2 regions of the Bacillus sp. JJ1122 genome follow, and region 2 is predicted to be linked to the other one. Evidence: riboswitches for the same ligand, from Rfam matches in the RefSeq annotation. Region 2 holds a riboswitch; the other holds the start of a gene.
The links. Region 2 has a riboswitch for cyclic di-GMP ahead of V7201_RS02865 (anti-repressor SinI family protein). Riboswitches for the same ligand answer to the same signal wherever they lie in the genome.
Positions count from the first base shown of each region.

Region 1: it holds a riboswitch for cyclic di-GMP, as region 2 does, so the genes downstream of both, V7201_RS09940 (DUF3789 domain-containing protein) here and V7201_RS02865 (anti-repressor SinI family protein) in region 2, are expected to answer to the same signal.

Region 1 is NZ_JBALQL010000016.1:31-4,602, forward strand. Features, by position in the region: partial or broken gene V7201_RS09925 (polysaccharide biosynthesis C-terminal domain-containing protein) at 1-290, shown strand, start outside; partial or broken gene V7201_RS09930 (NAD-dependent epimerase/dehydratase family protein) at 378-1,159, shown strand; gene V7201_RS09935 (hypothetical protein) at 1,204-1,518, shown strand; cyclic di-GMP riboswitch class I at 2,069-2,153, shown strand; gene V7201_RS09940 (DUF3789 domain-containing protein) at 2,202-2,306, shown strand; gene V7201_RS09945 (aldose epimerase) at 2,474-3,343, shown strand; gene V7201_RS09950 (LacI family DNA-binding transcriptional regulator) at 3,574-4,572, opposite strand, start outside.
Region 2 is NZ_JBALQL010000003.1:115,770-120,341, reverse strand. Features, by position in the region: gene V7201_RS02880 (carbohydrate kinase) at 1-234, shown strand, start outside; gene V7201_RS02875 (pseudouridine-5'-phosphate glycosidase) at 247-1,158, shown strand; gene V7201_RS02870 (helix-turn-helix domain-containing protein) at 1,381-1,725, opposite strand; cyclic di-GMP riboswitch class I at 2,387-2,472, shown strand; gene V7201_RS02865 (anti-repressor SinI family protein) at 2,502-2,648, shown strand; gene V7201_RS02860 (helix-turn-helix domain-containing protein) at 2,863-3,183, opposite strand; gene treR (trehalose operon repressor) at 3,627-4,352, shown strand; gene V7201_RS02850 (late competence development ComFB family protein) at 4,507-4,572, opposite strand, start outside.

The DNA.
Region 1 (4,572 bases), on a different contig from region 2:
TAAATTTCACGTTAATACCAAAATTTGGTTATGTCGGAGCGACGATTGCTACGTTAATTGCATATTTTATTATGTTTTTGATGCATTATTTTGTAACAAGAGCTTTATTAAGACATAAGGATTTCCCATCTATCTATTTAATAGTTTCTATAATCAGTATTGTTGTAAGTAATATACTCATTTATTTAAATTTTGATTTATTTATAGTACGTCTTTGTATAGGAATCACATTTCTATTTTGCTATCTTGGGTATTTATTTTTGAATAAAAGAGAAATACTGCTTTTATAATTATATTGGAATAGATTTTAATAAAAGAACTCTAAGTTTTTTAATATTAATTTCCTATTGTATTTTTATAATGAAAATGGGGTTTACATGATTTTAGTCGTTAGTGGAGCAGGCTATATTGGGAGCCATACAGTATGTGAATGATAAGGGACAAAAAGTAGTTGTGCTTGATAACTTTATCTACTTGCCATCGTGAAAGCGTGGATAGTAGAGCGATGTATAAGCAGAGAGATATTGGGAATGCTTCAGATTTAGAGCAAGTATTTTCTACCTACGATATTGATGCAGTTATGCATTTTGCAGCTAATAGTTTAGTGGGTGGAGTCAAGAGAGAATCCAGATGATTAGTGAGGATACGCCTACAAATCCTATTAATCCATATGGTGGTTCTAAATTGATGATTGAGCATATTCGAAAGGAGCTTCACAAAGCAATTGGTCTGTCGTATGATGTTTTTCGCTACTTTAATGCAGCCGGGTGCTCATGTTACGGGGGAAATCGGTGAGGATCATAATCCTGAATCGCATTTGATTCCTATTATTCTTCAGCATTCCTTAGAACTTTGTGAAAACATTTTCAGTGTTGGCCTCAGATTTGTTAAATGGCACAAAAACAAATGAAATATACAACTTAGGGAACGGTAAGGGTTTTTCGGTGAAGAAAGTCATTGCAACATGTGAAAAGGAAACAGGAAAGAAAGCGAATATCTTATATACAGACCGTTGTGTAGGAAATCCAACCTGTCTTGTTGTTTCTTCACGGAAGATTTTAATAGATTAGGCTGGAAATGTATATTTTCCTTAGAAGAAACCTTATATCAGTGGTTACTCGAAATCTTTGAAAGGACGGTTTTTACCAGGAAGGACTAGAAACCATAACTTTAAAAGGAAAAGATGGAGCAGAGAAAATCGCAATGCTTATGAATCGTTTCCGTGAAGAAAAGATCAACGAAATGGCTGCGATTGGGGTAACAACTGTTGAAGACTATTCATTGAGTATAAAAGTAAACCTTAAAGATAATACAGAAAATGGTATCGATTTGCCTAAATCAAATGTTCTTAAATATCACTTGGCTGACGGTTCATGGTTCTGCCTTCGTCCATCAGGTACAGAGCCAAAAGCTAAATTTTACTTTGGGGTAAAAGCTGCCACACTTGAGGAAAGTAAAGATAAGTTAGATAGCTTAAAGGAATCTGTAATGAATAAGGTACAGGAAATACTATCATAATTAAAGAATTAGCCTGTCCTATTTCAGGACAGGCTATAGTATTATAAGGTCATATTTTTTTAAACAAGTTTGCATAGCTATAAAAATTTTATCAATAACTTTATCCAACCGAATAGAGAAATCCAAAGTGGTATACTAAGTGAAATTCCCCAAGAAAAGCCTACTCCAAAATTACCTTCCCGGTTCATACCATCACATCCCCGTAATTTTGAGAAACTTATATAGTTTATTCCCCATCTCTGAAAATATAACCTCTAATTATATTGGAAATTTAATCCTCAAAAATCGGAGTAGTCTGACATAGGTAGACAAAATGTATGTCTGTTGATTAATAAAAGTTAAAATTATTCACACATTAAGAGAGTTAATGTCATAATCTTAGTCATTTTGGTTACCATTTCTAATTTAATATCTTATATTTTCGCTTTTTCCAACTAATATAATTAGGACCAAAGTAATTGAATTGGGAAACTCTTTTATTGGTTATCTTTACCTATTTTTTAATTGACAATATATTAATATTAGATATACTCAAGTTAGAAACATAGTTCGTACGAAAGGGCAAAACCATTGAAAGATGGTGGCGCAAAACTATAGGGGCTAAAGCCTTAGGGCTATGCCAGCCAGCTACCGAATATGAAGACCTTCCGGCGAATTATGAAATAACCCTTGGAGGGAAAGCTATGTTAACATTTTTCGCAGGCCTAATCGTAGGTTCATTAACTGTTTTATTTTTCATGAGCCTTATGTATGCCGCAAAAATTGGTGACCGTCATCTTGAGATGTAAACAAAAGTGAAAGCAGCCTATTGGCTGCTTTTTATTTATTTTAAGGGCTTTTTGAATTCGTAGGGCTATTTTAGTTCTTCAATCTTTATTAGGTTATAATCTATTATATAGAAATGTTGATTTCCTGGCTTCTGGAAGCAACGTTGAATATTATCTAGAGGAGTGGAATGATGTATAAAGTTCAAGAGTCAATCGATCAAAACTATAGAGTATACGAACTAATAGATTCTTTGACTAATTCATGGGTCAAGATTGCCCCGGAACGTGGAGGCATTATATATTCATACGGAGTAAAAGGTGAAGAGTTGCTGTACTTAAATGAAGAAACGTTTTATAACGAAGAAAAAAATGTAAGAGGCGGCATTCCGATTCTCTTCCCGATTTCAGGCCAACTGGCCAATGGAACGTATGAGTGGGAAGGGAAGACGTATGCCATGTCCAACCATGGCTTTGCGCGTAATGCTTCATGGGAAGTTATTGGTCAGGAGGCGGATAACAGGGCTTTTCTATCGATAAGGATCACCAGCAATGAACAGACGAAACTCTCATACCCTTTTGACTTTACTGTTATTTTTACATATGTACTAGAGGGTGGAAAACTTATGATTAAGCAGGAATATAACAATCTGGGCGATTCGCCAATGCCGATTTATGCAGGTTTTCATCCCTATTTCAAAACAAGCGAAAAGAATCTTGGGTACGAAACAGATGCAACGAAATACTATGACTACAATGACGATCAAATAAAACAGTTCACCGGTAGGGTTGACTTAACGAACCTAAAAGAATCAGTCGTCTTCATAAATTCAAATGATTCCTCTATTTCATTTGGTGATCCAGCAGAGAAGAAGAGGATTAAGTTAAGCTATGGAGAGCAGTTTAAATACATCGTGTTATGGACGGAAAGTGGAAATGACTTCGTTTGTGTAGAGCCGTGGATGGCTAAGACGGATGAATTGAACCGTAAGGAAGAGCTTGTCATTATTAAGGGGAATGAGAGTCTTGTTACTGAACTTAGTATTGAGGTGAAAGAATAAGTTTTCGGTAAAGTTGCCATTGCTTTATTATTGCTTATTAGAATAATTAAAGTATGTCAGCAATAAGTGTCTAAATGTTCCCCTTAGTTAACATTCTGGGAGGCCTGATTTAGTTATGAGCTTGTGCAGGGCAATCAATCCGTGCACAACTATGTAATATCCAAGTAAAAACCTTATAATTACCTAAAGCAAAAGGAAGCAAGAGAACCGTCCCCTTGCTTCCATGAAAATTATTTTGATTTGACTGTATTAGCAGCGGTTGATTCTCGAACAATCAATGTAGTTGGCAGCAGGATTTCATGGATAGGTTCATCCTTATGATTAATCCTCCAGTTCAACTGTTCGACTGCTTTTTTTCCATAGTAGTTTAAATCGATATTTACGGTAGTGATTTTTGGAGTAGCGATTTGGGACAGTTGTCCGTTGTCAAAACTGCAGATCGATATGTCTTCAGGAACCTTATATCCTTTTTGCTGCATTACTGACTGGACAAGGAATCCGTGTCCATCGTTTACACAAAACCATGCAGTCGGCATATAGGGCAATTCATCGACAAACCCGTTTATTTCTTCCTGTTTTTCTTCTGCGTCAGTAAATAATAGAGCTTCATTTGGTTCTATCCCATGTTTTCTCAGGGCAAGCATATAGCCTTCCAATCTCTCCTGGTAGCTTGGGGAAACCTCAATATCTCCAACGAATGCAATGTCTTGATGTCCTAATTGGATCAGGTGCTCAACAGCCTTATAAGCGCCAAAGCGATTGTTCGTCAAGATCGCATCCGCCTGCAGGTATGGTGAGTGATGGTCAATTAGCACAGTCGGGATTCCAGTATCGATAATCTTCGAAATATAGTCAGTGCTAATATGAGATAGAATTAAAATCCCATCTATTTGATGATTTGACAGCAGAGAGGGGAGGATTAACTTATCCTTCGATTCCTTGTCAATCGACTCAATTAATAAATTCCAGCCCCGTGCCCTCATTTCCTTTTCCACGCTAAGGTAAATCTCCCCGAAAAAGCTTTTAAGCGAAAAAGCATAATCAGAAGCAATAAGGGCAATATTGATACCCTTCTTCTCATCGTACTTTTGACTGCTTCTATTATTAGTATAAGAATACCCCAACTCATCCGCAGCTCTTTGAACCATCAGCCGCGTTTCCTCACTAACCCCCGGCTTCCCCGTCAAAGCCTGCGAAACAGAATTCTTAGAAATACTCAACCGATCCGC
Region 2 (4,572 bases):
AAAGGTGAAGCGGGTGTGCTTATTCCACCCAACATACCCGTGATTGATGTGACTGGCGCCGGAGATTCTCTGGTAGCCGGAATCATTTATGCTCACCTAAATGGGATCCAGACAGAGGATGCATGCAAGGTTGGCATGGCCTGCTCGATATTAACCCTGCAGACAATTGAAACAGTGAACCCCATATTAAACAACAAGCAATTGCTCAATACGTACAAACAAAACTTTAAATAAGAGGGATATAGAATGCTAGAGAAGTGGCTTGAATTATCACATGAAGTACTCGAAGCTAAGGAAAAGGGCAAGCCAATTGTTGCTCTCGAGTCTACCATTATCTCACATGGGATGCCTTATCCACAGAATATCCACACAGCGAGAGAAGTCGAGGCAATCATCCGGGAAAATGGAGCAGTTCCAGCAACAATCGCCATCCTTGATGGAAAAATAAAGATTGGCCTATCGAATGAAGAGCTGGAATATTTGGGACAGAGCAAGGATGTTGAAAAAGCGAGCAGGCGTGACATTCCATACTTATTGTCCTGTAAGAAAAATGGAGCGACCACAGTTGCGGCTACGATGATTTGCGCTGAGCTTGCCGGAATTGAAGTATTTGTCACCGGAGGGATTGGGGGAGTGCATCGCGAGGCAGAAGTGACGATGGATATTTCCGCTGACCTTCAGGAACTGGCAAACACGAATGTAGCCGTTGTCTGTGCCGGTGCGAAGTCGATTCTGGACATTGGCTTGACACTTGAATATCTGGAAACATACGGAGTTCCAGTCGTGGGATTTGGAACGGACACATTGCCTGCGTTTTATACGAGGACGAGTCCATTCAAGGTGAATTTCCGCCTGGATACGACCGCTGAAGTTGCAGATATGATTCGGACTAAATGGGAGCTGGGACTGAATGGGGGCGTCGTGGTGGCAAATCCGATTCCCGAAGATTATGCTCTTGAGGAAAGCCACATCAATCGAGTCATAGAAAAAGCACTGGCAGAAGCGAAGGAAAATCAAATCGGCGGCAAACAAGTTACTCCGTTCCTGCTTAGAAAAATAAAAGAATTAACAGAAGGAAAGAGTCTTGCTGCGAATATTGCCCTTATCAAAAATAATGCCAGGGTGGGAGCGCTAATCGCTGTCAGCCTGGCAAAATAGATCAAAAAGAACCAGTCATGAGCTGGTTCTTTTTTTATGTCGCTGTTTACAGATGGATTTTTTATGAAGGAACTAAACTGCGATGAATTTGAAGCAGAATGGTGTCAATACATTAAATAATAAAAATTGGTATAAATCGATTGGCTCAGTTGTATTTTATAAGTAACAAAAAGATGGATGGGAGGGTGACTGAGGAACTATAAGTATAGTTTGATTTTGCTATCATTTCTCGTGATTCATTTGTTTCTTGAATTTCACAAAGTCTAAATAAAAGGAAAAATCTTCTTTGCTGATCCCGTTTTTTATCGCTTCATCAACAAGCAAGAGCCATTCCTGATCAATTGGAATACCATTCTTGTTAACTTGTTTCTCTTGCCCCGTTAAATATTCAACTGTAGTATCCAGGGTTTTGGCCAGACGAGTGAGAACTTGCATGGAGGGATTCTTCTGGATGCCTCTTTCAATATAACTAAGATAGGATTTCGACACCTTTGCTCTTTCAGATAGCTCAGTGATCGAGTACTTTTTTCTTGTCCGCAAAATTTTAATTTTCTCGCCAACCATCATATTGTTATTCTCCTTAAATCAATTCATCAATTCATTATAACGAACAACTAAGTTCTTTTAAAAATACGTAAATGTATGGAAAACAAAGCATATTCTTTAAAACGAACGATTTCCTTGAGTTTTTGGGATTATTCGGCATTTTTCAGACTTTTTCATAAATGATTCTATTGAACTATACTTTATTAAGAACAAAGACGCCAATTTGATTGACCCAGGAGGTTTTGAAGGGTATGTACAGGAAACACTGTGATCGGTGCAATCGTCCATCGTATAGCAGCAGTGAAGCAGGGGAGTGGCTTTGCCCTGTTTGTGGTCACGATTTAACTAGATATCCCTTTTTTCAAGCTGTGTCTCTTGAAAAAGTGACCATTTTAAATCGATGGAATAACGCTCCATATAAAAAAGAAACGACTATTAATGAGTCCGCCAATAATTTTTGGGGGTAAGAATAAAAAAACTGTTCAACAATTAGGGATAAAATATGACAAAAAAGCCTCGAAAAATGCTTGAAATTTCTGAAAACTAAACAAAACAACACATGTTTTTGTAATTTAGTGGAAAAAAACAGAAATAATCGATAAAAAGTAACCGACAAATACCTACATTATAAATAAAAAGAACCATATACAATGATATTGGGAGTTAAGGATATGATAAAAGGCACAGAAAAAGGCAAACTTGTTGAAAAACTAGGACGCAAAGTCACGGATCTAAGGTGCAATGTACTATGATGGCCGGACTGCCTGGAATACAAATAGTATTTTGGGGGGAAGAAATTGATTAGTGAGAAGGCAATTTTCGAAGAACTGGATACAGAATGGATGCAGTTAATCATGGAAGCACTGGAAATGGGCTTGAAGAAAGAGGAAATCCGCGAGTTTTTAAAGAACTTCAATAGCCAATCAGCTGGTACTGAGCTGTAAAACCTACATATAATATAAAAATTTGATCAAGCAGCTCTTCTTTGAGGTGCTTTTTATTTTTGGGGAAATGTTAACCTTAAATAGTGAGTTCCCCTCCCATCTACTCCTAGCTCCCTCCCGGCATACTTACTGCTGCGTGCGGAAAGGTGGGTACCTTTTGCACCGTTAAAAGGGTGAAAAAAATGGACAGCTTTTACAGGCTATCCATTTAAACTTATTTATTATCAAGTTTCCATTTATTGAATTCTAAAAACTCTCGGAACTGGTCTTTGGAAATTCCAGAATCCATTGCCTCTTTAACAAGCTTCACCCAATCAGAATCCATATTTTCTTTGTCTGGCTGTTCATGGATTAAATGGTCTACAGGTATATGAAGGACAGCAGCAATTTTCTCTAAGAATTGAATGGACGGGTTTGTTTGAAGATTTCGCTCCAAAGAGCTTAAATATGATTTCGCAACGCCAGCCTGTTCTGCCAGTTCTGATAGCGACATTTTCTTTTCCTGTCGAAGTCTTTTTACTCGTTCACCGATCAAAGTTATCCACACCTTATCAATTTATATTTATATAATAACAAATCATTTAAAATAGTTCCATATTAAGAACAGCTTACAGAACAATTATAACCAATTTAGTTTTCCCATAGTGTACTTTATTGAAGTTTTTGCTGCGAACAACTTGGGAAAATTAGTGCAATATCCATTGTTCATTTTTATATCGACATTATACAAGATAATTTTAAGTCTGAGGATCGTGATAATGAATGTCCAATTTATTATAGGGTTCAGGTAGAAAATCCTCGTTGTAAGCATTATTTCAGATTCAGGCTTTTCCCATTCTTCAATTACATTTTCAGCCCAAGTAGTCACAAAGAACCTTAACAGAACCATCTAACTAGAGCCTTTAGCACCGCAATTGTTCTCAAAACACGGAAAAAAAGGTAAAATGATAGCAATCAGTATAGGCATGGGGGAATAAGATGCAGAAAAAGTATTTGTTGATATATGAAGAGATCTCGAGACTGATTCAGGATGGCCATTATCAGCCGAAAACCATCCTGCCATCAGAAAATGAATTCGCTGAAAGCTATAAAACTTCGAGGGAGACAATTCGCAAAGCATTGAATTTGCTTGCGCAGAATGGATTTATCCAGAAGATTCGCGGAAAGGGCTCTCTGGTTCTGGATTTAAAAAGACATCAGTTCCCGATTTCCGGGCTTGTCAGCTTTAAAGAACTTGCCGGGAATCTGGGAGGAAACGCTGAAACGAATGTTGAGGACTTTACATTGGAGATGGCTGGACGGGAAATTGCCAAAGAACTGCATGTCGATGTTGATGAGAAAGTCTGGAAGGTAACAAGAGTAAGGCTTATCGATGGAGAGAGGATCATCCTTGATAAGGATTTTCTTGTGGAGAGATTTGTGCCTGGACTAACAATGGAAAACTGTCAAAATTCCATTTTTGAATATATCGAGAAGAAGCTTGAAAAAAAGATCAGCTTTGCCAAAAAGGAATTCACTGTTGAGGAACCAAGCGAGGAAGACCGTAGGCAACTGGATATGGAAGGTTATCATGCCATCGTTGTCGTAAAGAATTATATCTACTTCGATGACGCTACCCAATTCCAATATACAGAATCCAGGCACCGTCCCGACAAATTCCGGTTCGTTGATTTCGCCCGGCGTATGGATACGAAATCGATATAATATGATATTTTATAAAAAGAATGGCTTCCCATTTGCGGGAAGCCGTTTGCTATTTTTGTTTACTATTGCTTCGGATATTTTCCAACCACAGAGATATTACTATTTTTGCTTAATGCTTGGATATTTCCAACCACATGGATTTAACTATTTTTACTTAATGCTTCGGATATTTTCCAACCAAATGAATTGCGCTGATGATTCTTTTATTAATCCAGGCTCT